2 regions of the Colwellia sp. MB3u-8 genome follow, and region 1 is predicted to be linked to the other one. Evidence: predicted binding sites of a transcription regulator. Region 1 holds the regulator's gene; the other holds the start of a gene.
The links. Region 1 encodes MetJ, which represses methionine synthesis genes. Its sites were predicted from a motif close to TAGACGTCTAGACGTCTA; they were not measured.
Positions count from the first base shown of each region.

Region 2: a site for MetJ is predicted at 6,187-6,204, ahead of H4J54_RS08730 (cystathionine beta-lyase). Genes of this name have one in related genera too.

Region 1 is NZ_JACGVA010000073.1:51,391-63,512, reverse strand. It holds gene H4J54_RS17175 (malic enzyme-like NAD(P)-binding protein) at 1-311, shown strand, start outside; gene H4J54_RS17170 (sigma-54-dependent Fis family transcriptional regulator) at 619-2,043, shown strand; gene ccoG (cytochrome c oxidase accessory protein CcoG) at 2,236-3,615, shown strand; gene H4J54_RS17160 (VOC family protein) at 3,768-4,181, shown strand; gene metJ (met regulon transcriptional regulator MetJ) at 4,625-4,957, opposite strand; gene metB (cystathionine gamma-synthase) at 5,191-6,348, shown strand; gene metL (bifunctional aspartate kinase/homoserine dehydrogenase II) at 6,431-8,950, shown strand; gene H4J54_RS17140 (TorF family putative porin) at 9,144-9,788, opposite strand; gene rpe (ribulose-phosphate 3-epimerase) at 10,138-10,809, shown strand; gene trpS (tryptophan--tRNA ligase) at 10,870-11,874, shown strand; gene H4J54_RS17125 (FHA domain-containing protein) at 12,010-12,122, opposite strand, start outside.
Region 2 is NZ_JACGVA010000061.1:6,157-18,278, reverse strand. It holds gene H4J54_RS08745 (magnesium transporter CorA family protein) at 140-1,099, shown strand; gene dinG (ATP-dependent DNA helicase DinG) at 1,173-3,287, opposite strand; gene H4J54_RS08735 (DNA polymerase II) at 3,371-5,824, shown strand; gene H4J54_RS08730 (cystathionine beta-lyase) at 6,354-7,541, shown strand; gene H4J54_RS08725 (hypothetical protein) at 8,151-9,431, shown strand; gene H4J54_RS08720 (regulatory protein RecX) at 9,715-10,212, shown strand; gene H4J54_RS08715 (CBS domain-containing protein) at 10,436-10,837, opposite strand; gene H4J54_RS08710 (DksA/TraR family C4-type zinc finger protein) at 11,300-11,566, opposite strand; gene H4J54_RS08705 (VOC family protein) at 11,749-12,122, opposite strand, start outside.

The DNA of each region.
Region 1 (12,122 bases):
ATCCCAACCAAGTAAATAACGTGCTTTGTTTCCCCTTTATTTTCCGTGGTGCATTAGACGTGCGTGCACGTACTATTAATGATGAAATGAAAATTGCCGCCGTACATGCCATTCGCACCTTAGCGAAAGAACCAGTACCAGCTGAAGTATTAGCCGCTAGTGGCAGTGACAACTTAACCTTTGGCAAAGATTATATTATCCCTAAGCCTATGGACTCGCGTTTACGTTCAGCTGTAGCCATTGCGGTTGCTCAAGCGGCAGTAGACTCAGGTGTAGCGGCACTCGCAATGCCTGAGAATTACCAGGGCTAACGGTTACGTTTGTAAGCAATGTAGTTTTAGTTTTAGATTAAGAATGAAATAGAAGGGAAGCTTATTGCTTCCCTTTCTTTTGGGCACTCTGAAATTTAACTTCTAACTTAGGCATTGGCGACATCAAACATTGCTAATAAATTGATAACAGTGAATGTAATGGGCACGATTTGCTACCCTTGTTAAAAAATTGCTACTATTACTGCTGCCAATATAACCACGGTATATCGTGGCTTACGATAAGCCTCGATATTTAGCGTAAATAACAGTGTTTATTCGTACCTAGTCAATCACTTTAGGAAGTTCAATGGATAAAGAAATTAAAGCCTATCTCGCCGATTCTGAACTATTACTAAACGCCGTAGGTGAAGGTATTTACGGTTTAGATACACAAGGGCGAGCTATTTTTATTAACCCTGCAGCAGAAGCCATGACCGGCTGGTCTTACGCTGAACTATTGGGACAAAATATTCATCAGTTTCATCATCATAGTTATAGCAATGGTGAGCCTTATCCCGCTTGTGAATGTAAAATATTCAATACCGCGCTTGACGGTATTTCTCGACAAGTTAGTGGTGAGGTGTTTTGGCGCAAAGATGGCAGTAACTTCCCTGTTGAGTACACAACACGAGCGGTTTATAAAAATAACCATATTATTGGTGCTGTTGCGGTATTTCGTGATGTTAGTCAGCAACAACAAATTGAGTTGGCACTGCGCAGTGCTTTGGAAAATGTACAATCGCTTACTGAGCAACTTCAGGCTGAAAATACTTATTTGCAGAATGAGTTAGCGCAAGAGTGGTCGTCTGCTGGCTTGGTGGGTAGAAGCCCAATAATCACAAAAATGCTGTCGCAAGTAGAGCTAGTTGCACAAACTGATAGTACTGTACTTATATTGGGAGAGAATGGCACAGGTAAAGAGTTGGTTGCTCGTAATATTCATGCCTTAAGTCAACGTAAAAACTCTACTATGGTAAAAGTTAATTGTGCTGCATTCGCCCCCAGCTTGCTTGAATCTGAACTATTCGGGCATGAAAAAGGCGCATTTACTGGCGCGACTGAACGACGCAAAGGCCGTTTTGAATTAGCGACTGGAGGTACGTTATTTCTTGATGAAATTGGTGAATTATCTATGGCAGCACAAGGCAAGTTACTACGGGTATTACAAGAGCAAGAGTTTGAACGGGTCGGCGGCAGTGAAACTGTTAAGGTCAATATAAGGGTTATCGCGGCTACTAACCGTGATTTATCGGCGATGATTACCCAAGGTACATTTAGAATTGATTTGTTTTATCGGCTTAATGTTTTTCCGGTAACTGTTCCACCGCTGCGTGATCGCCAAGAAGATATACCACTTTTATCACAGGTGATTATCAGTACACTGAATAAAACGCTAGGTAAAAACATCAGTGCTATTAGTAACCGTAGCTTAACTCAATTAATGCAATATCAATGGCCTGGTAATATTCGTGAATTGCAAAACGTACTTGAGCGCGAGATGATTTTAACTAAATCGACTATTCTAAATTTTAACTTTAAAACCTCGTCAAAATCACTTACCCCTCCTGTTATAGAAACCTTAGCACAAGTGGAAGCCCGCTATATATTAAGTGTGTTAAAAGCCTGTAAATGGCGCATTGGTGGTGAAATAGGTGCCGCTAAGCAATTAGGCTTACCTGAAAGTACATTACGCTCTCGCATGAGTAAATTGAAAATTGTACGTCCTAACTAATAATTTTCACTATAAAAATAATATGCCAGGCACGATATATCGCCAAATCGCGATATGTCGTGCTTTATGGTGGGATCTGCATAAAGTTGGTAACTATAAATAATATATTAAACAATGAGTTAATTTAATTTTATAACTTGGTTCATATTTTGCTATTAGCAACTATCTTAACGTTAGTTTTAGTAGTAAACCATGAAGTTTGATTTTAAAGCAGAAGATTTGATCATTAAGCCCTACAAATCTGAATCCTCAGTCTATGTCCGTAAACAAAAAGGTCGTTATCAACGTATTCGACAATTCACTGGCTTAGCCTTTGTTTTATTATTTATGTTGATGCCTTGGCTTAATTTTCAAGGTAATCAGGCTGTTTTACTGGATATAGGTAAGCAACAGTTTCATATCTTTTCACAAACATTTTTTCCGCAGGACTTTATCATTTTAGCGGGATTATTGCTGGTTAGTTGCTACTTACTTTTCTTTTTAACCACTTGGCTTGGTCGAATTTGGTGTGGTTATACCTGTCCTCAAACCGTATGGACCTTCAGTTTTATTTGGGTGGAAGAATGGTTGGAGGGTACGCGCAATCAACGTATTAAACGTGATGAACAGCCATTGTCATTAGATACCTTAGCAAGAAAATCTGCCAAGCACTTTATTTGGGGGTTAATCGCATTTTTTACCGCAACAACATTTATCAGTTACTTTTTACCGGCCCGCGCACTGTATCTTGATTTATTACAATGGCAGTGGGATGGGCTAACTACTTTCTGGGTGCTGTTTTTTACTGTTTGTACCTACGGTAATGCCGGCTGGTTACGTGAAAAAATGTGTATTTACATGTGCCCTTATTCACGCTTTCAATCAGCCATGTTTGATAAAAATACCCTAGTGGTTGCTTATGATAAATTGCGTGGTGAAAGCCGCGGTGCTCGTAAACGTAACCAGCAGCCAAAAGACCTAGGTTTGGGTGATTGTGTAGACTGTAACCTTTGTGTGGAAGTGTGCCCAGTGGGTATCGATATTCGTAATGGCTTGCAATACGAATGTATTAATTGCGGTGCTTGCATTGATGCCTGTGATCAAACCATGAGCAAGTTTAATTATGCTAAAGGCTTAATTAGTTATACCAGTGAAAATGCACTAGCAGGTAAAAAGGTTAAATTGCTACGGCCGAAAATTATTGGCTATGCTGTTATGTCGGTATTAGCCATGGCATTTATGATCTTTACTATTCAAGTGCGGGTGCCGATTGAATTTTCTATTTTGCGGGATCGAGGCACATTATTTCAGCTCGACTTTCAAGATAAGGTGACGAATAGTTACTTATTGAAAATTACTAATAAATCAAAAGTTGATCGCCAATTTGAGATCACAGTGTTGGAAAAAGTGGTGAGTTTAAGTGTTGACGGCAAGGTGATGATAAAAGCGGGTGAAATCGCCAGTGTGCCTGTACATTTAACGATGACACCGGAAAACATCAGCCAAAAAATCACGCCAGTGACACTGACTGTTGCCGTTGATAATATGCCGGATATTAAGCTTGTTAAAGAAACTAAATTCTTTTCAAATTAATTAATTTCGTTAGCTAATGACTAGTGATTGTGAAAAAAACCTCTAGGTGAGGTCTTTTTTAATTAAATCATGAAAAGTTCATTACGGAAGAAAAATACGTTAAAATATCATGACTTGGACGATGAGTAGTGAAAATGAATAGAGAACAAAGCATGACCAAAACGATCAAACAAAGCATATCAAATATTGCCCTCGTGGTTGAAGACTACGATGATGCGATTGCATTCTATAGCAAAAAATTAAACTTTCAGCTTATTGAAGATACTGACTTAGGCGGCGGAAAACGTTGGGTGCAAATATCACCACCGAATTCAAATGGCACCCACATACTGCTTGCTAAAGCCAGTAACGACGAGCAAAGCCAATCAGTGGGCAATCAAGCGGGCGGACGAGTATTTTTATTTCTGCAAACCAATGACTTTTGGCGCGACTATCAACAGATGAAAAGCCAAGGTGTTGAGTTTAACGAAGAGCCGCGCGTGGAAGAATATGGCACGGTTGTGGTGTTTAAAGATTTATATGGTACTAAGTGGGATTTATTGCAGTTGAATGATGCGACTTTGTAGATTTATAGCTATCAGCTATCAACCGTCAGTCATGAGTTAATGTAGCTGCTTAGTTAAATTCGATCATAGTCAAGTTTCAGTTATTAAGCTTTTTAATTTGTGGACACTATGAAACATTAAGGCTAAGTAAATCAAAATTATGTAAAGCTGGATGCTGGCCATATGGGTGACGGGCATAATTTTTTTTATTTGAACGATGCTGACTTTAAAAAGTCATTCTAATGTAAACTAAAAATGCAAACTAAATAAATATCGTTCCAGTTTGAAGTATATTCAAATAGCGCTGATGCACAGAAATAAATTCTTTTGGTATTTAGCGGCATACTGCAGGGGGGTTGTTCCGTTTTATATTTCAAAGCAACTCTTGCTAATCACCCGTATTTTTTAGTAATAAAAAAGGCGCTAATCAGCGCCTTGTTTATTTACTTGTTGTACTACTGGTTTTAATCTTCTAATTCCGCTTCGTGTTCACTAAAGTCAGTTATACCTTTTGCTTCCAAAGCCCGACGAACACTCGCGGGTAATTTTTGTGTGTTGTCTTTAGCCAAGTCACTATCATCAGGTAATGGTTGGCCAGTAAAGGCGTGTAAAAACGCTTCACATAACAGCTCACTGTTGGTGGCATGACGCAAGTTATTCACTTGGCGACGTGTACGTTCATCAGTGAGCACTTTTAACACACGTAAAGGGATAGACACGGTGATCTTTTTGACTTGTTCACTTTTCTTCCCGTGTTCGGCGTATGGGTTAATATACTCGCCATTCCACTCTGCCATGAATATTCCTCTATGCTAATTAATTGAGATAAACTTATCCTTGTTAAACCTGTCTGGTAGGCCAGTTTGTGATAAATTTATTCTTACTACTTGATTTTACTGGTTGTGGGGCGTGAGTCAATAACGAATGTGTAGAAGTTTAGAAGTCTAAAGTACTTGACCCGCGAACTTAAACCATTTAGATTGATAGACGTCCAAACATCTATACAGAAAATATTTTTACCGGAGTACACATGAGCGAGAAAAAAATTGCCACTACCGCTGTTCGAGCAGGTATTAATAGCGACCAACACCATGGCGCTGTTATTCCAGCTCTTCACCTTTCAAGCACCTATGCACTGAAAGGTTTTAACGACAAGCGTCAGTTTGACTATTCACGCACCGGTAATCCAACTCGCGCTACGTTTGCCCAAGCTATTACAGATTTAGAGCAGGGTGCCGTTGGCATTGTGACAAATACCGGCATGTCAGCGGTACATCTTATTTGCCAATTACTTGATACACAAGACACGGTTGTTATTCCGCATGATTGCTATGGCGGAAGTTTTCGATTATTTACCCATCTTGCCAAGCGGGGTCAGTTTACGCTCGTGGTGGTTGATCAAAATGATCAACAAGCCTTGGCGCAAGCCTTAGCAACAAAACCTAAATTAGTGTTAGTTGAATCACCGAGTAATCCATTGTTACGCTTAGTTGATATTGCTGCCATTACCAAACAAGCCCATCAAGTTGGCGCATTAGTGGCGGTTGATAACACCTTTATGTCGCCAGTATTGCAGCAACCCTTGTTATTGGGTGCCGATATTGTTTTTCACTCCACCACCAAATATATTAATGGTCACAGCGACGTGGTGGGCGGTGTGCTAGTCACCAAAGAACAAGCTTTAGGTGAAAAACTAGCTTGGTGGGCAAACTGCATTGGTATTACGGGTTCAGCTTTTGATAGTTTTTTAGCTTTGCGTGGCTTAAAAACTTTGCCAATACGGATGAAGCAGCATCAAATTAATGCCAATGCCGTGGCAAAATTTTTGCAACAGCATTCGGCTATTCAACAGGTTTATTTTCCGGGTTTAGCCAGCCATCCGCAACATGAATTAGCTAAAAAACAGCAGTATGATTTTGGAGCTATGATGAGTTTTGAGCTTAAAGGTGGCGTTGAAGCGGTTAAAATACTGTTTGATAAACTTGAACTTTTCACCCTAGCGCAATCACTTGGAGGTGTTGAAAGTTTGATCTGTCATCCGTCAACCATGACCCATGCGGGGATGGAAATTGAAGCACAACTTACCGCCGGTATTACCCAGTCATTAGTGCGACTTTCTGTTGGTATTGAAGATATTGACGATATACTGGCCGACCTATCTCAGGCGCTCGATGCCAGCCAAGCTTAAAGCGGTTATCTATAGTCATTAAGCGTTATATATAAATAATTTAAAGGCGGTATGACAAGGTTGTCATACCTGTGGTAGTAAAATGATCGATTCAAATACAGCGGTAACGCTTAGCTCTCCAAAAAATCACTTGGCAAAAGTTGCCTGTAATGTCCATAAATTTGGTGGTAGTAGTTTAGCCACCAGTGCTTGCGTTGAACGTGTGGTGGATATTATTCGTCAGCATTGCCAACTCAATGACATTATTGTGGTATCTGCCAATGGCAATACCACGGATGCATTATTTAATCTTTATCAACTCGCAATAGAGCTTCAGGACATAACTTCGCTTAACACTGAGCAAGTGAGCACGAGTCATGAGGTAAACACCTTGCGTGAGAATTTGCTGGTAACTATTACTGCACTTAATGTGACGCAAGCTCAGTTAATTGATGAACTGTTAAATGCCAGTAGTGCCGCCAGACTCAAAAATTTACTGAAGCAGGATGTTGCACAAATAACAGAAAATTTACTGACTGATCCCCTTAGTGATCCATTGAGTTATCAAAATGACTTATTGGCCTTTGGTGAGGTTTGGTCCGCGCGCTTGTTATCTGCGGTATTGAGTGAAAGTGTGTGTCCAAGTTATATGTTGGATGCCAGAGACTTTCTTTTACTAAAAGATGAAAAAAATTGTGCCATTGATTATACCGTGAGCCAGGAAAACTTTTTACCGCTGCAAAAACAAGACCAACTGATGATCGTTACCGGTTATATTGCGCGCAATAAACAGCAACAAGCCTGCACGTTAGGGCGCAATGGTAGTGATTACTCAGCAACTATAATGGCGGCACTGTCAGGCGCGGGCAATGTAACGCTTTGGACTGACGTTGATGGTATTTATAGTGCTGACCCAAGGCTTGTACCCTTAGCGAGAAAATTACACCGTTTACCTAATGCGGTTGCCAATGAACTGGGCCGTTTGGGTAACCCAGTATTACATGCCAAAACCTTACAGCCATTAACCAACCATAATACCCATTTACATGTTGCCAGTAGTTTTGCACCTGAGGTTAGCGGCACTGAAATAGGCAAGTTTGGCCAAATAGCGAAACAAGAACTTTCAGTCACCAGTTTAAACGATTTAATATTAGCGAAATCAAGCAGCTTTTTAGCTAAATCGGGCGAATTAGCGGTCAGTGAATTTTCACCTATTTGTTACAATATTGACGAAGGTTACCTAGTCGTAACGCAGGCCCAACAAAAAGCGCTCAGCCAATGGTTAGCAAGTCATGACACTGAAGTGACCTTTAGGCCGGTAGCGATTATTGCCATTGTTGGCCATAGTGTGGCGAAACAAGGCGATATGCGGGCTAGATTTAAAAGAGCGCTTAAGCATCAACAAAGCTTACATTTTTTACATGCCTTTAATGAACACAGTTATATTGCGGTTTTACCTGAGCCATGCTCGAGTGAAATACTCAATAATGTTCATGCGGATATGACTAAAGACGCGAAAAATATTGCCCTTGTTGTCGCTGGATTAGGTAATATTGGCCAACGATTTTTAACCATGTTACCAAAGCAAATAGCGCGTGTTTCAGGTTTAGACAATGTGCATTTAGTTGCCTTAGTGGGGGCAAGTAAAGCCTTAATAAATACCGATGGCATAGATGTCGCTAATGCTTTGTTACATTATCAACAACAAGCGCAGCCTTACGACAGTGAGCAACTGTTAACTTGGCTGACTAATCACCCTTATGACGAGTTGATTGTTGTTGATATCACACCCAGCGAAGACTTTAGTCACTTGTATGAAGAATTTTTTGCCCGTGGCATTCATGTTATTGGCGCCAACAAGTGGGCGGCATCTTCAAGTACTGAAAATTATCAGCAATTGCTTAAAACAGCAGAAAAAAATAATAGCTTATGGTTGGGTAATACCACAGTTGGTGCTGGTTTGCCTATTAACTCAAGCATTAAAGAGTTGATGAATAGCGGTGATAAAATAACGGAAATTTCAGGTATATTCTCGGGCACTTTATCCTGGTTATTTCAATTTTACGATGGCACAACGCCATTTTCTGCGCTGTTGTCGAATGCCTTAACGCAAGGGTTGACTGAGCCGGATCCGCGAGAAGATTTATCAGGGCGAGACGTACAGCGTAAATTATTAATTTTAGCGCGTGCCGCAGGTTTTGAATTGTCGTTAGCTGATATTGACTGTCAGAATTTAGTGCCAGAGTTATTACGTGATATTAGCTTAGAGGATTTTCTTCAACGAACGTCTGAGCTTGATGAGTTGTTTTTATTGCGTTTACAGCAAGCACAAGCAAAAGCCTGTGGAATTCGTTATGTTGCTCGCTTTATCAGTGATCATGGTCAAGTGAGTGCGAAAGTTAGCTTGGAAGAATTAAGCCATAACGACGCGTTTGCACAATTAACCCCATGTGATAATGTTTTTCAAATTAAAAGCGAGTGGTATCAAGAAAATGCGCTGATTATTCGTGGCCCAGGTGCTGGACGTGATGTCACTGCCGGTGGTATTCATGCTGATTTAGTCACTATTTGCCAGCAGCTGAATCATCGTCAGCAGCAAGTTAAAATCAAAGGTTTAAATTAAATATTTTTGCTAGCAGGAAGTGATGCCAAGGAGGTATAAATAGCGTTAAGCAGCAAGGTTAAGTAAAGTTTTGGCACGATACTTTATGATCAAGGTATCGCACCAAATTCACCAGGAAATTAACTGACCTAGATTTTTATTAGCCATCAAAACAGTGTGTTCTTGTTTTTTTAGCGGGTTAATAAGCGATGTTTTAGAAAGATGTACCTAGGCTAAATACTAGGTTTTCGTCACTTTCAGTACCTGATAATTCTTTTGAATTAGCCACAAGCGCAATACCCAGGTCGAAACCTGAAACTTCTGTACTGTAACCCGCTTCTAGGTAATCGCCATCAAAATCGTTACCCCAAGTGCCGTAAGTGGCATAAAAACCTTTATGTTCAACCGTTGCAGATAAGAAATCATAGTCTTGGTTTGCAGCACCTTCAACTTCCCACTCACCGACATTATAAGAAAGTGAAAACATGCCGTAGCTTAAGCCTAAGTTTACTTCATTATAAGAAGTATCAAAATCACCCGTGTATTGGTAAGTCGTAAAGCCAAGGCTATAGCCTATACCACCGTCTAGTTCGCCGCCGTAACCGCCATAAACGTCTACTTCTAAACCCTCTTGTACGTCAGCTGCCCAAGTGCCAATATAAAAACCACTGTTTTCATAATCAACACCCGCACTAGCAGAAGCCGTGTCTGTTTGTACTACACCACGGAAGATATATTGTGATACCGCGCCAACATTGGCACTTAAGCCTTCTATGTCAGTCGCAGATGCTGACGTTGCTGTAAGTGCAGAAGTTGTTAATATCATCGAAATTGCTAGAGAGGTCATTGTTTTGTTCATGTTTTAGTCCACTAAGTTTTTATAATTACTAAGGACATTGCAAAGACAGTGCCTATTTAATTAAAATTTTATAAAGACTTTGTTTTCAATTGGTTAGTTATTTTATTGAGGTGTTTTTTGCTTTAGTCAATTGGCCACTTTGTACAGGCTTGGTGCAAAAAAAAGACGAATGTACAAAAAAGGTGCACAGCATAGATCACAATAACCAGCAATATTGCGTCATGGGCGTAACTTTTAACTTTAATCTAGCGGTTATTATTACTTTTAATATCGATTTTTGTGTGGGTTCTCAGTCGCAAAATTACGGGAATTGAGGTAAAGTAGCGAAAATTTTTTTAAGGTTATCATTATGTCTAATTTTTTAATTGCTCCCTCAGTTTTATCGGCAGACTTTGCTCGTTTGGGTGAAGATGTTGCTAATGTGCTCAGCGCTGGTGCTGATGTAATTCATTTTGATGTAATGGACAATCATTTTGTGCCCAACCTGACTTTTGGTCCAATGATCTGTAAGTCATTACGAGATTATGGTATTACCGCGCCGATTGATGTGCATTTAATGGTAAAGCCTGTTGATCGTCTTATTCCTGACTTTGCCAAAGCAGGCGCCGATATTATTACCTTTCATCCCGAAGCGAGCGATCATATTGATAGAACTTTGCAGTTGATTAAAGATCACGGCTGTAAAGCAGGTTTAGTGTTAAACCCAGCAACACCGCTGCATGTGTTAGATTTTGTCATGGATAAGCTCGACGTTATTTTATTAATGTCAGTGAATCCTGGTTTTGGTGGCCAATCTTTTATTCCTACCACCTTAGATAAGTTACGTTTAGTCCGTGAAAAAATTGCGGCCAGTGGTTACGACATCCGCTTGCAAGTTGACGGTGGTGTTAAAGCTGACAATATTGCTGAAATAGCCAAAGCCGGGGCTGACATGTTTGTTGCGGGCTCAGCTATTTTCTCCAAGCCAGATTACAAAGTCGCGATTGATGAAATGCGTGCAGAACTTGCAAAAGTAAAATAAAAAATATTGATTAAAACACGATTAAACCACATTACATTAAGAAAAATTGAAGGATAAAAAATGAGTAAACCTATTGTATTAAGCGGCTGTCAGCCATCTGGCGAGTTAACTATTGGTAATTACCTTGGCGCGTTAAAGCAATGGGTGGACATGCAAGATAGCCACGAATGTTATTACATGCTAGTTGATCAACATGCGATTACGGTGCGTCCTAAACCTGAAGATTTACGTAAAGCGACCTTAGATGGTTTAGCCTTGTATTTAGCTTGTGGCGTTGACCCAGAAAAAAGCACCATTTTTATTCAGTCGCATGTGCCAGAGCACGCGCAATTGAGTTGGGTATTAAATTGCTACACCCAAATGGGTGAGTTAAACCGCATGACGCAATACAAAGATAAGTCGGCAAAGTCTGAAGCTAATATGAACTCAGGTTTATTTACTTATCCGGTATTAATGGCGGCAGATATTTTATTGTACGGCGCGAACAAAGTGCCGGTTGGCGATGACCAAAAGCAACATTTAGAATTAGCCCGTGATATAGCGACTCGTTTTAATAATCTACACGGTGAAACCTTTAAAGTACCAGAACCTTATATTCCAGAATTTGGCGCCCGGGTGATGAGTTTATTAGAGCCCACTAAAAAAATGTCAAAGTCTGATACTAACCCGGGTAATTTTATTGGTTTATTAGAAGACACCAAGAAAATTACCAAGAAAATTAAACGTGCGGTAACTGACTCGGATGAGCAAGCGAATATCTATTTTGACATAGATGAAAAACCAGGTGTGTCAAACTTGTTATCACTTTTATCGTGCACAACCGGTAAATCAGTGGCTGAACTTGTCCCTGAATATGAAGATAAAATGTATGGTCATTTAAAAGGTGATGTAGCTGAAGCCGTGGTTGCTTTATTAGCGCCCATTCAAGCGCGTTATCATCAATTTCGTAATGACCAAGCTTATCTGGATGAAGTGATGCGCAAAGGTGCTGAAAAAGCCTCTGCGCGTGCGAGTAAATTACTTGCTGAGGTTTATCAGGCGGTTGGTTTTATTGCTAAGCCTTAATCTGTGCACTCCTCATGCTGACAAGTTAGTAAACTAGCGATTAAGTCAGTCATTAAGTCAGACATAAAAAAGCCGTCGTATTTACGACGGCTTTTTAGTTTTTATTTTCAATTCAGTCTTAAAGCTGAATGACCGTTATTCTTTATTATCCTCAGCGGCCTCTTTCGTTACTTTTTCAAATAACTTAGCACTGTCACTGACAAAGCTTTCAACATCACTGCTCGGTGTAAACAAAAAGGCTGGCGACA
Region 2 (12,122 bases), on a different contig from region 1:
AATGCTAATTTAGTTCACTATTTTTCTAGCTTTGGCTTGTTGCTGCTTTTTTGACTTTATAACAATAAAATCAAAGGTCAGGGGTAATAATCATCCCGTTTAACTCGGGGCATATTGAGAGTATATAATGATAAAATGTATGTTGATATCAGCAACTAAAAAAACTGTCTTTGGTAGCAGTGAATTAATCAAGCAATGGCAAGAAAATGACGATACTACACTGTGGATTGATCTTGATAACGTTGAATTAGAAGAAGAGAAACGGCTATTAACGCAGTTTAATTGCCATCCTTTAGCGATAAATGATGCGCTTCGTGAGCGCCATCCGCCTAAAATTGAGTTGTTTAACGATTATATTTTTATGCTATACCGCGGCATTATTGCCAATGACGATGGCCTAAGATTTGCTCATTTGCAAATCAGTATGTTTATCGGTAAACGTGTACTCATTACCCGTCACCCGCAAAGTTCATTAGCGATCAACGAGTTATTTGCCGAAAGCAGTGAAAAATACCTTAAGCGCAGCCCTGTGCATTTGGCACTGAGGCTTTTCCACAGCAGTTGTGGTTATTATCTAAAGGAAATGTTTAGTTTTGAAGCTGAGCTAGAAAAAATTGAAGATGACTTTCAATCAAGTGGTAATGACAAGATGATGAAACAAATTACCTCATATCGCTCACAACTGGTGAAAATAAGGCGTACCTTTAACTATCATGTCACCATGGGAGAAAGGCTAAAAGCTTATGTAGATGATGAAGATACTGATTTAATCACAGATAAAGAAATCCATACGGTTAATGATTTACGCGAACGTTTAGACCGTTTGCTGAGCCTTTCGCAAATGTATTACGATATTTGCGGTGATTTAATCAATGGCTATATGTCTGTAACCTCGCATCAACTTAACGCCACTATGCGGGTATTAACCGTGATCACGGCATTATTTGTGCCTTTAACCTTTCTTGCCGGTATCTATGGGATGAACTTTGAATATATACCTGAACTAAAAGCAGCTAATGGTTATTTTATTTTATTAGGGGTAATGGCGGTGGTTTCAGTGGTGCTGCTGATGATATTTAAGAAAAAACGTTGGTTGTAGTAAATAGTTAAATGCTAATTTATTGGAAACTATACCCAATTAAACCGGTATAGTTTCTTAACTAGGCGTCGTTTCACTCAATAATACGTTTAAATGGCGGTAAAGAGTTTAATAAGTCTTTACCGTAACGTTTATTCACCACACGCCGGTCCATTAGTATAATAACACCATAATCTTTTTCGTTTCTCAGTAGTCGTCCAGTTGCTTGAATCAGCTTTTTCGAGGTCTCAGGTACCGAAATAGACATAAACGGATTGCCGCCTTTAGCCGTGATATATTCTGCTTGTGCCTCTTCTACTGGCGATGATGGCACCGAAAACGGCAACTTGGTAATAATCACATTAGTGAGATAGTCGCCGGGTAAATCCAAGCCTTCAGAAAAACTTTGCGTACCAAAAATAATACTGTCTTCTTTTTTGTCACAAAGGGCTTTATGAGTTTCAATGATTTTTTGTCGAGACTGTTCGCCTTGCACCAAAATACTGAGTTTGGTTTTTTCTCGCAGGGCGGTCACCACTTTGTCCATTTGCCAATACGAGGAAAACAGCACTAGCGTTGCTTTACCGCGTTTGATTTGTTCAGGTAACTTGGCAATTAATTCGTCAGTAAACTGATCCGCACTCGGCTCATATTGCATTTTAGGCACGATCAGCTGCGCGTTGTTTTGATAATCAAAGGGAGAATCAACTTTTTGGTATTGGCTGCCATCATCGGTTCTTAAACCCGCTTGTCGGCGAAAATGGTCAAACGAGTTTAAAGCGAGAATAGTGGCAGAGCACAACACGGCGCCTTCACATTTTGACCACAGCATATTTTCTAAGGTGAAACCTACTTCGATTGGCGAGCCGCTCATTAAATAGTCAGTACGTTTACCTTCAATTTGCTCCAGCCAACGCGCCATAGGGGCACCTTTGTCGCTATCCGTTTTGGCATACATTTGCCATAAGGCATTAAAATTTTCCAAGCGTTGGATCATAAAGCCAGATTCGGCCAACAAGGGTTCGGCTAAATACATTTGCGTATCACCGTCTTTCACCGATTCCATCAGCAGGTTATAAAGCTTGTTTAAATGCGTTAAACATTTTTTAGAACTCTGGGTTAAATCTTCCGCCCAATCCTTTAATGATTGCGGAATAACGCCGTTTTCAAAACGAAATTGCAGTGCTTGGTTTTGCATCTGCATCTGTTTGCTATTTTTCACCGCTTGGTGAAAATAAAGGCTGCGATTATTATCAATAAAACTCAGCACTTTTTGCATGTCAGCTAATATATCTTGGCAATCGTCAGCCATTTTTATTGAGGGAGAAATTGCGCTATTTGAGTTAACCAATTTTGCAATTTTATCACCGGTTTCTGGCAATTTACTCAGCCAGTCAATCGCGCCCTTAAGCGTCAGGTTTGCACTGGAGTGATCGCGTGTTACTTTTGGCAAGTGATGCGCTTCATCAATAATGTAAAAAGTGTCTTCAGGAGCCGGTAATATCTTACCGCCACCCAGTTCTAAATCAGCCAAGAGTAAACTATGATTAACCACTAACACATCAGCAGCGTCCATGGTCTCTCTGGCCTTATGAAATGGACAATGACTATGCTCTGAAACATGCTTTAAGCAACTATGTTTATCGGCTTGTATTTGTTGCCAAATATGATGATTAACTGACTCTGGCCAAGCGTCAATATCGCCAGGCCAACTATTATCATTGAGCGCTTGGTGCATCTTATTTAAGGTTCGAATATCACTCGCTTGGGGTTTTTCTGCAAAGGTAAAACCGGCTTGCGGGCTGTCGTCATTCGCCACCGCTTGCGCGAGTTTTTGCCGACAAACATAACGTTGGCGTCCTTTTGCTAAGGTAAAGTTAAAGTCTAAACCGCTGTGTTTTTTTAGAAAGGGCAGGTCTTTATCAACCAGTTGTTCTTGCAATGCCACGGTCGCGGTCGCTATACAAACTTTTTTGTTGCGATTTAACGCTAACGGAATAGCGCCAAGCGCATAAGCTAAAGACTTACCCGTACCTGTGCCCGCCTCAATAGTAATTATTTTACGTACTTTGTCGTAATCACCCGCCAGTGTTTTGGCAATTTCAGCAATTAAAAAGGTTTGCTGTTGGCGCGGGTTAAAGTTGGTGAGGTTTTCACCTATGCTTTTATAGGAGGTTCTAATAACTTGTTTAATTTTATCGCTTAACATCGCGGCTGTAGTTTCCTATCGACAAAAGATGATTTACACTGCTGTATATATTAACAGTTTGTCATGAGTAATTAGAACCATTAATGCAACTTTCTCCTGAAAACCTTCCTGACGTAGTTCAATCGTTAGCTAGCACTCGTGGTTTTCTGTTGACCCGAAATGCGGCAGACAGAAACAATCACCTTGAAATTACCCTGTGGTTGAAAACACCACAAGGGCCAGTGCAGCTGATTATTGATAACGAACGTGCGGTTTTTTTTGTTGAAGTTATTGATGTGACTCATGTTAAAGACATTTTAGCTAAACAAGGCATTAACCTTGACGAGATAAAAGCGCTTGCGCTAAAAGCATTTAACCAAGCCGCGGTGGCGGCAGTATATTTTTTGACCTTACGTGATTTTTACCAAGCCCGCGCTGTACTAAAGCAAAAAGGTATTAAGTGTTATGAAGACGACATTCGCCCAGATGATCGTTTTTTAATGGAGCGTTTTATTACGGCCGATCTCACCTTTGCTGGTCAGGCAGTAAAGGTGAGATCGGCTGATAATCAAGCTTACCAGCGCTTTGAGCAGGTTAAATGTAAACGTATTGATAAAGCGCAACAAACTGACATTGCACTGTCGAGCGTATCGCTTGATATCGAATGTTCAATGTCGGGTGAACTCTATTCTATCGGGCTATATAGCGAGCATTGTCAGCAAGTGTTGATGATTGCCAATGCAGAAGAAATAGCCCGCGAGCAACAAGCTACCCGTGACATTGATATTGTTTGGCAAGCTAATGAACAAGAATTATTAGTGAGTTTGCTCGCTTGGTTTACCCAACACGACCCTGATATTATTATGGGTTGGAACGTGATTAATTTTGATTTTGCTTTATTACAAAAACGTTATGATTTATATCGGCTTAAATTTGCTATTGGTCGAGATAAAAAAGCACCTCACTGGCGTAAAAATCCAAGTAGTGAACAGCAATTTATTGAAATTAATGGCCGTGTAGTGCTCGATGGTATCGACTTACTGAAAAGTGCTACTTATAACTTTCCCAGTTTTTCACTCGACAATGTCGCGAATACCTTACTGGGTATTGGCAAAAAAGTTGACGATGTTGATCACCGAATTCAAGAAATAACTGATAATTTTCATCATGATAAAACAGCGCTGGCGCTTTATAATTTAGAAGATTGTCGCTTAGTGCTGTTAATTTTTCAGCATACGCAGTTATTAGAATTTGCCATGCTCAGGGCGCAATTAACGGGTTTAGCCATTGATAGAGTCGGTGGCTCTGTCGCGGCTTTTACCAACTTATATTTGCCTAAATTACATCGTAGTGGCTATATTGCGCCAAATATGGGCGATGGCGATCAAGGCTTTGAATCACCCGGCGGCTTTGTGATGGACTCTACCCCTGGACTTTATCAAAATGTGCTGGTGTTAGATTTTAAAAGTCTGTATCCCAGTATTATCCGCAGTTTTAATATTGACCCTATGGGCTTGATTGAAGGTTTAAAATCACCAGAAACAGCTATAGAGGGCTTTGACGGGGCTTATTTTTCAAGAGAGCAGCATTTTCTACCCGATATCATCACTGAGCTTTGGAAAGAGCGAGATATTGCCAAAAGAGATAACAATGCCGCTTTGTCACAAGCGATAAAGATTATTATGAATTCATTTTATGGTGTTTTAGGCTCAACCGGCTGCCGGTTTTTTGATCCCCGGTTATCAGGCTCCATTACGAAGCGCAGCCATAGCATACTAAAAACCACTAAATCATGGATTGAAGCAAAAGGTTATCAAGTTATTTACGGCGACACCGACTCAATATTTGTCCATGTCGGTGACCACCAAAGCGCAGAGCACAGTAGGGCGCTTGGTAAAATTTTACAAGATTACATTAACCAAAAGTGGCAAAAGTTACTTAAAGAACAGTTTCATATTGTTAGCGAGCTTGATATTGAATTTGAAACCCACTTTAGTCAATTTTTAATGCCAACCATTCGTGGCCAAGATATAGGTACCAAAAAGCGCTATGCAGGCTTAGTGCAAAAGGGCGAACAACAACAACTGGTGTTTAAAGGGTTAGAGAGTGTTCGCACCGATTGGACCGAATTAGCCAAGCAATTTCAACGTACTTTATATTTGAAAATTTTTAATGACGAACCGGTTGCTGATTACATCAAGCAAATGGTTGCCGATACCTTAGCGGGTAAGCATGATGACTTACTTTATTATCGTAAACGTTTGCGCAGAAAGCTTGAACTTTATGTTAAAAATGTGCCGCCACATGTGAGAGCAGCAAGGCTAGCCGATGAGATTTATAGGCAACAGGGAAAACCCCTTAAGTATCAAAATAAAGGTTGGATTGAATATCTCATGACCACCAATGGCCCACAAGCGAGAGGCTGTCAAAGCGCAGCTTTGGATTATCAATTTTACATTGACCGACAATTGCTCGCGGTAGCTGATGCTATTTTACCTTTTATTAATACCAGTTTTGATGAAATCACCAATAGCCAAATGAATTTGTTTGAACGCTAAAACTGACACTTGAACCCACTGACTGATACTTGTGGCAACTGATAGTGTTATACCCAGTTAATGCTTGCTGTGTTCTTAAGAGTTAAAGTTCTTAAGGGTTAAAATTTATAAGGTGAATAACGCCTAACTACTGGTTATAGCTTGTATTTATTTGAGTTCAGAAAAAGTTGATTATACCAATTTCATTAATTAGGTGGTCTATTTTAACCCGTAAAAATGATCAGATAATGAGTGAGATTGGTATTAATTAATCAAATGGCTACTACTGATATGATACTCTTTTATGTGCTTAATACTGTTCACGACTATGTTATGACGAAATAAAGCGTGCTTCTTTACTTAATTCGCGATACAAATACCTATAGATGGCTAGATAGCTATAATGACTTTGAAAAGTGTGAACTTTAGCAAGTTGAAGTTAAAAAATGAGTTAGCCGCTTGGTGAATTGTCAGCGCTGCTTGATTTCAAAAGGACAAGTTCCTTATCGAGCGATCTCCAAAAAATATAACCGTGGAATGTAACCTAGAGATGAAAAAAGAAACAAAACTTATTAATGCCGGCCGTAAAAGCCAATGGACACGCGGTGTCGTTAACCCACCCGTAGAGCGCGCATCTACCGTAGTATTTAACTCAGTCAAAGAAATGAAGCATGCCACAGCAAATAAAACTAATCAGGTGTTGTTTTATGGCCGTCGTGGTACTTCAACATCATTTGCTTTTAGTGATGCGATGACCGAGTTAGAAGGTGGAGCAGGTTGTGCCATATATCCGTCGGGTACGGCGGCAATCACTAATGCCATATTAGCCTTTGTTAAAACGGGCGATCATATCTTAATGGTTGATAGCACCTATGAACCCACCCGTGATTATTGCGATAAAATATTAGCTAAGTTAGGTATTGAAACGACTTATTATGATCCACTGATTGGTTCAGGTATTGAAGCGTTAATTAAGGCGAATACCCGAGTGGTGTTTCTTGAATCACCGGGCTCAGTTACCATGGAAGTTCAAGACGTTCCCGCCATCGCTGAAGTGGCTCATAGGCATAACTGTATCGTGATGTTAGATAACACTTGGTCAGCAGGGGTAAATTTTCAACCCTTTGATTACGGTGTTGATGTTTCAATACAAGCAGCGACAAAATATATTGTTGGCCATTCAGATGTTATGTTAGGTACAGCAACGGCAAACGCTGAGCATTGGCCACAATTGCGTGAAAGTAGCTATATTATGGGGCAATGTACCTCTCCGGATGACTTATACTTAGCCATGCGTGGTATTAGAACATTAAGCGTGCGTTTACAGCAGCATCAGGCCAGTGCACTTAAAATAGCGCATTGGTTGTCAACGCGCCCAGAGGTTGAAACTATTTTGCATCCAGCGCTACCATCTTGCCCAGGTCATGAAGCATTCAAACGTGATTTTACCGGCTCAAATGGTTTGTTTTCGTTTGTATTAAATAAGGGTAATCAAGCGGCACTAACTGCATTTTTAGACAGCATGGAACATTTTAAAATGGGTTATTCGTGGGGTGGTTTTGAAAGCCTTGTTTTAGGTATTTCAAAGGTTAATAATATGCGCACTGCAACCACTTGGCCATATCAATTTCCCCTAATTCGTTTGCATGTGGGTTTGGAAAATGTTGATGATTTAATTGATGATTTAGCACAAGGCTTTGCGCATTTTAATCAAGTGCTTGAGCAAGAAGCTAGCTAAGAGCATTTTGTATCATCAAACTGTCAATTGAGTATTGCAGTAGTGAACTTAACAATAGCACGTACTTAACTTAAGCGTCAGTAACAAATTTTGTCTAACGGTGGATGTTAAATAAAGCCTTTAAACGGGCTTTGAATTTAATCATAAATCGATTCAAAGCCTTTTTCCAGCGGCTATCAGCATGGACTATTTTTCCATACCGCCTCTTATCGCAAGATAAAGCACTTTTCACTGAACTATCTTTTTCACTGAATTATCAGGGTAAAACCGCACAGGTTGGCATCTTTTTAGGCGTGCACTGATAAAGTACAATAAAGTGTTTGCCTGCAGGTACTTTTGAACATCATCGTTTAGCCAGGGTTTAGCTCTACTTTCAACAGGTATTATTGTCTAACAGATCCTGATACGGGTTATCAAGATCAAAGGCCTAATGCTTTACTTCTTTTAAAACATACCCGAGCACAAAGGGTGGGGGATGATCAAAACAGTTTACTTGTTTTCATCCTTCGCCTTGTTGTAATATGTCAGAAATCATAATTATAGTCAGCATTATGGTAAAATAAGTTGTGATCCGTCTTCTATGTATACTACTTGATATAAGAGAGTTGAATGAATAGTGTTTCACCCATAAGAAAAGGTTTATTTCAACTTTTATATTCTGTGATAGAAACAGGTGTTTGCCGCGTTATTACCAGCAAATCTGAAAAGCTGTTAGCGAGTTTAAAAAAAACCTATATTGAAAATATCCCTGAACATCATCAAGTTGTTTTTTTACCCGGAAAAATTGAGCACCTTGATGATTTAACTCGTGTCTTAATAACGGCGGGTATCGATCAGTTTTCCTCAATAGAAAATAACCAACAATTTCTTGAAAATGCTAAGCAATATTTAATTGAGAACAAAGACAAAGAAGTTATCACTATTTGGGCATTTGAAAATGCTGATTTGATTGCAAGTGATATACATCATTTGTTAGGGCAACTACTGGCATGGCAACGCTATGGTAGCTCATTATTGACCATTGAATTATGGGGCCATACCTTATTAGAAAAATCATATAGCTCAGGGGAAATTAGTCAATATTATCAAAGTAAAATTTACCCTATTAATCTTGATGAAAAGCTCACGCTTAAGTCCAAAATCGCCTTATTTAACTTCAAATCAATTAACTTTAAACTCTTCATTGCGTTAATAGGCGGATTACTTTTAGGCCCGCAAGTAGCCCCTTTGCTAGAAAAATTTTCAAATATTTATAATAGTGCAACACAGCCAACAAACAATTTAGTCAGTAATATAAACACAGAGAAACTTGCGCCAAAAGCAATAACAGCAAAGCCTGCGTTTGACGATGTCAACGAGAATAACAAACAAACCGAGGTAACCAGACAAGCAAATGTTCTAACACTTAATGATAGTGTAGAACTTAAAGAAAACCGGCAAAATCTCGCTATAACATTAGCAAGTAATACTGATGAAAAAAACAATACCGATGAAACAAATAATATGCACAATATAAAAGTTGTAGAGCATATTTTAGCGCCAGAAAAACCACATTGGTACTTTAAGCTTTTACCGAGCGAGTGGCTAAGTGAATATAATATTAATTTAAATCATCAATTACAGACAGGAAACAATCAAGTTTATATTCAGTATGGCGTATATAGATATAAACATTCTGTTACGAGATTTGCTAAAGCAAACAAGTCATTAAGCGATTATTATCATTTATGTTATTCATCTGACTGGCAAATGGTGGCGTTGATGACAGGTGCTTATCAAGACTATGATCAAGCCTTTAAAAGCTTGATTAAGATAAAAGAACAAGGCTTTGATGGCATTATTGTTAACTCATCTTATTTAAATGCATGGCAATGTAGTAATCAAAACTAATTATCATCAGAAGGCATTTTATTGACCTTAGGTGCAAACCTTGATAGCCATTTAATGCGTAAGTGTTTAATACCAATCTCACTCATTATCTGATCATTTTTACTGGTTTAAATAACCCACTACTGCGTTATTTATTTAATAATTAGAACCACTAGTTATTAAAATAAATGCCTTATATTTGGCCATTTTTCCTGTGTATAAAGTAGACCAGCTAATTAATGAAATGGGTATAAGCAAGATTAACTTATAATAAACCCGAGTTTGAAAGTAGCAAAGTAGCCACATGTATAAAAAAACAAGTAAAAAAGATGCAAAGCCGCAAGTGATTTCTTATGATCGGGTCAAATCTTATATGATTTGGATGATTGAAAGGTATGGAGATTACTCCGCAAAAGCGTTACTTCAAAAAGCTAATATGTTATTTAAAGATGATACTCAATTTAATGAGCCAGCACTTAATTATCTGATAGAAAATGACATTATTAATGATTTTCGCTATGCAACCCGCTTAACGACAAGTTTATCAGAAAAAAATATTGGCCCTAATAAAATCAAAGAAAAACTGTATCTAAAGGGATTCGCCTCCAAGATCATTAATGACTGTGTTGAGGCGTTAGAAACATCTGAGGAAGATTATTTTGCTAAGGCACTTTCATTAAAGATCAGAAAATTTGGCGAAGAGCCTATTGACGATATGAAATTAAAGCAAAAAGCGCTACGGCATTTAATATCCAAAGGCTTTACATACTCAATCGCTGATAAAGCGGTCAAATTCAGTTAACAAGGCGATAAAAATACTTTTTAATTTAGCTAATCAGATGGCTACATCAATCAAAAATAGGCTTTATCAAACATAATCAATTATGGCTAACGCATGCTGCACCATGGCTTATGTTTGATAAAGCCTAAAGCCGTGTACGCGACTAACGAACCATCAATGAAGGTAAAGTCATTGATCTTATTTGCGCGTACTGTGATAAAAAAATCTGGTAAATTTAATAAATTTACTTATTAAATTTATTAACCGCTGTCAGTAATTGCCGACAAGAAACCTGCCCAACCAACTTACCCTCTTCAATAACAGGCCGACGACGATGTTTTTTTAATAGCATGTCCTGAGCGACATTGATAATGCCATCACTAGGGTGAGCAACAACTATATTTTCTTTAGTCATATATTCACTCACTAAACCAACACCAACATTATTGTAAGTGCTTTCGAGTATGGCGGCTAAACAATCCATTTCGGAAAGTACGCCTACGAGGACATTCTTTTCATTTATTACACAAACCCCTGAGACCTTATTATCTATGATTATTTTTATCGTATCTAATAAATTATCATCATCTTTGACTTTGATTGGGTTAGTGATCATATAATCGCGCAAACCAACTGATTGAAGCATGGTAAATCACCTTTAAATTTAGTAATAATTTCATTATGTAAAAAGATAGACCGGATTTTTTTGAGCTTAAACATCGGCCATTCAGCTTAATAGAATATAAACGCGATATCTCATATAAGTCAAAGAATACTATAAATATTTTTCAATCCAGCGAATAATAAGCGATAAAACAACGCATAAACAATAGCTATAGCCATTTGATTAATTAAATGTTCTACTTTTTCATGCAGAAAAATGGATAAATACAAGGTATAAAATTTACTCAGTAGTTTTGAATTTTAACCATTAAAAATGAACAGGTAATTAATCAACTTGGTATTATAGATTAACTAGAATCTATCTTTACGCGGCTTTAATTAATGTTTATTCTGGACGTGAATAGATCAAGTTTGGACAATAATGATTAGCTATAAAAGTGTGGTTATTTTTACTTAACCATAATAAGTTACTTTTTTTGACTTGTTATCGGAGTTGACTATCTTTACTACCGCGTCGGTTATAATGGTTATGACGTGTTCGGTTCTTTTCAAGTTTACTTTGGCAATTGATACATAAAGTGATACCGCTCATTGCACTACGTCGTGCTTCAGGGATTTTAACGTCACATTCTTCACAATATAATAAGCTTTCGTCCATCGATAACTGATGACGAACATGTGCTACAGCGTCTTCCACGCTGGAATCTATTTGTTCTTGAACTGCGCCATCTTTTGACCATCCACCCGCCATAGATTTCTCCTTAATTATTCCTTGATTTTGCTTTTTGACGATATATAGTTGATTAAAGTTTTTACAGACACCTCTAAATATGAGGTCTAATTGATTATGAATTGCATACGTTTATACTGCTATTTAAAAGAAAAAACACCGACAAGTCGGTATTTTTTCTTGGTTATAAGTCGCTTATGTTATTAAGCTTCTTTAAAACAGTAAACAGCAAGCTTGTTACCATCAGGGTCGCGAGTATAAGCAGCATATGCATTCGGCGCCCAATCTCGTGTACCAGGAGCACCTTCATCAGGGCTACCCGCAGCGATTGCCGTCGCGTGAAAAGCGTCAATCGCTGCGCGGTTTGGCGCTTCAAAGCTAACGGTAACACCGTTACCAACGCTAGCAGCTTGACCATTAGCTGGTTTTAAAACAAAAAATGATGGTGCATCTTCGCCCCAAATAGTGCCATTTTCACCTAAATCTGTGATGCGTTTAAGGCCAAGGGTACTTAAAACGTTATCGTAAAAGGTGCGTGATGCCGTTAAGTCGTTAGTGCCAACAGTTACATGAGTAA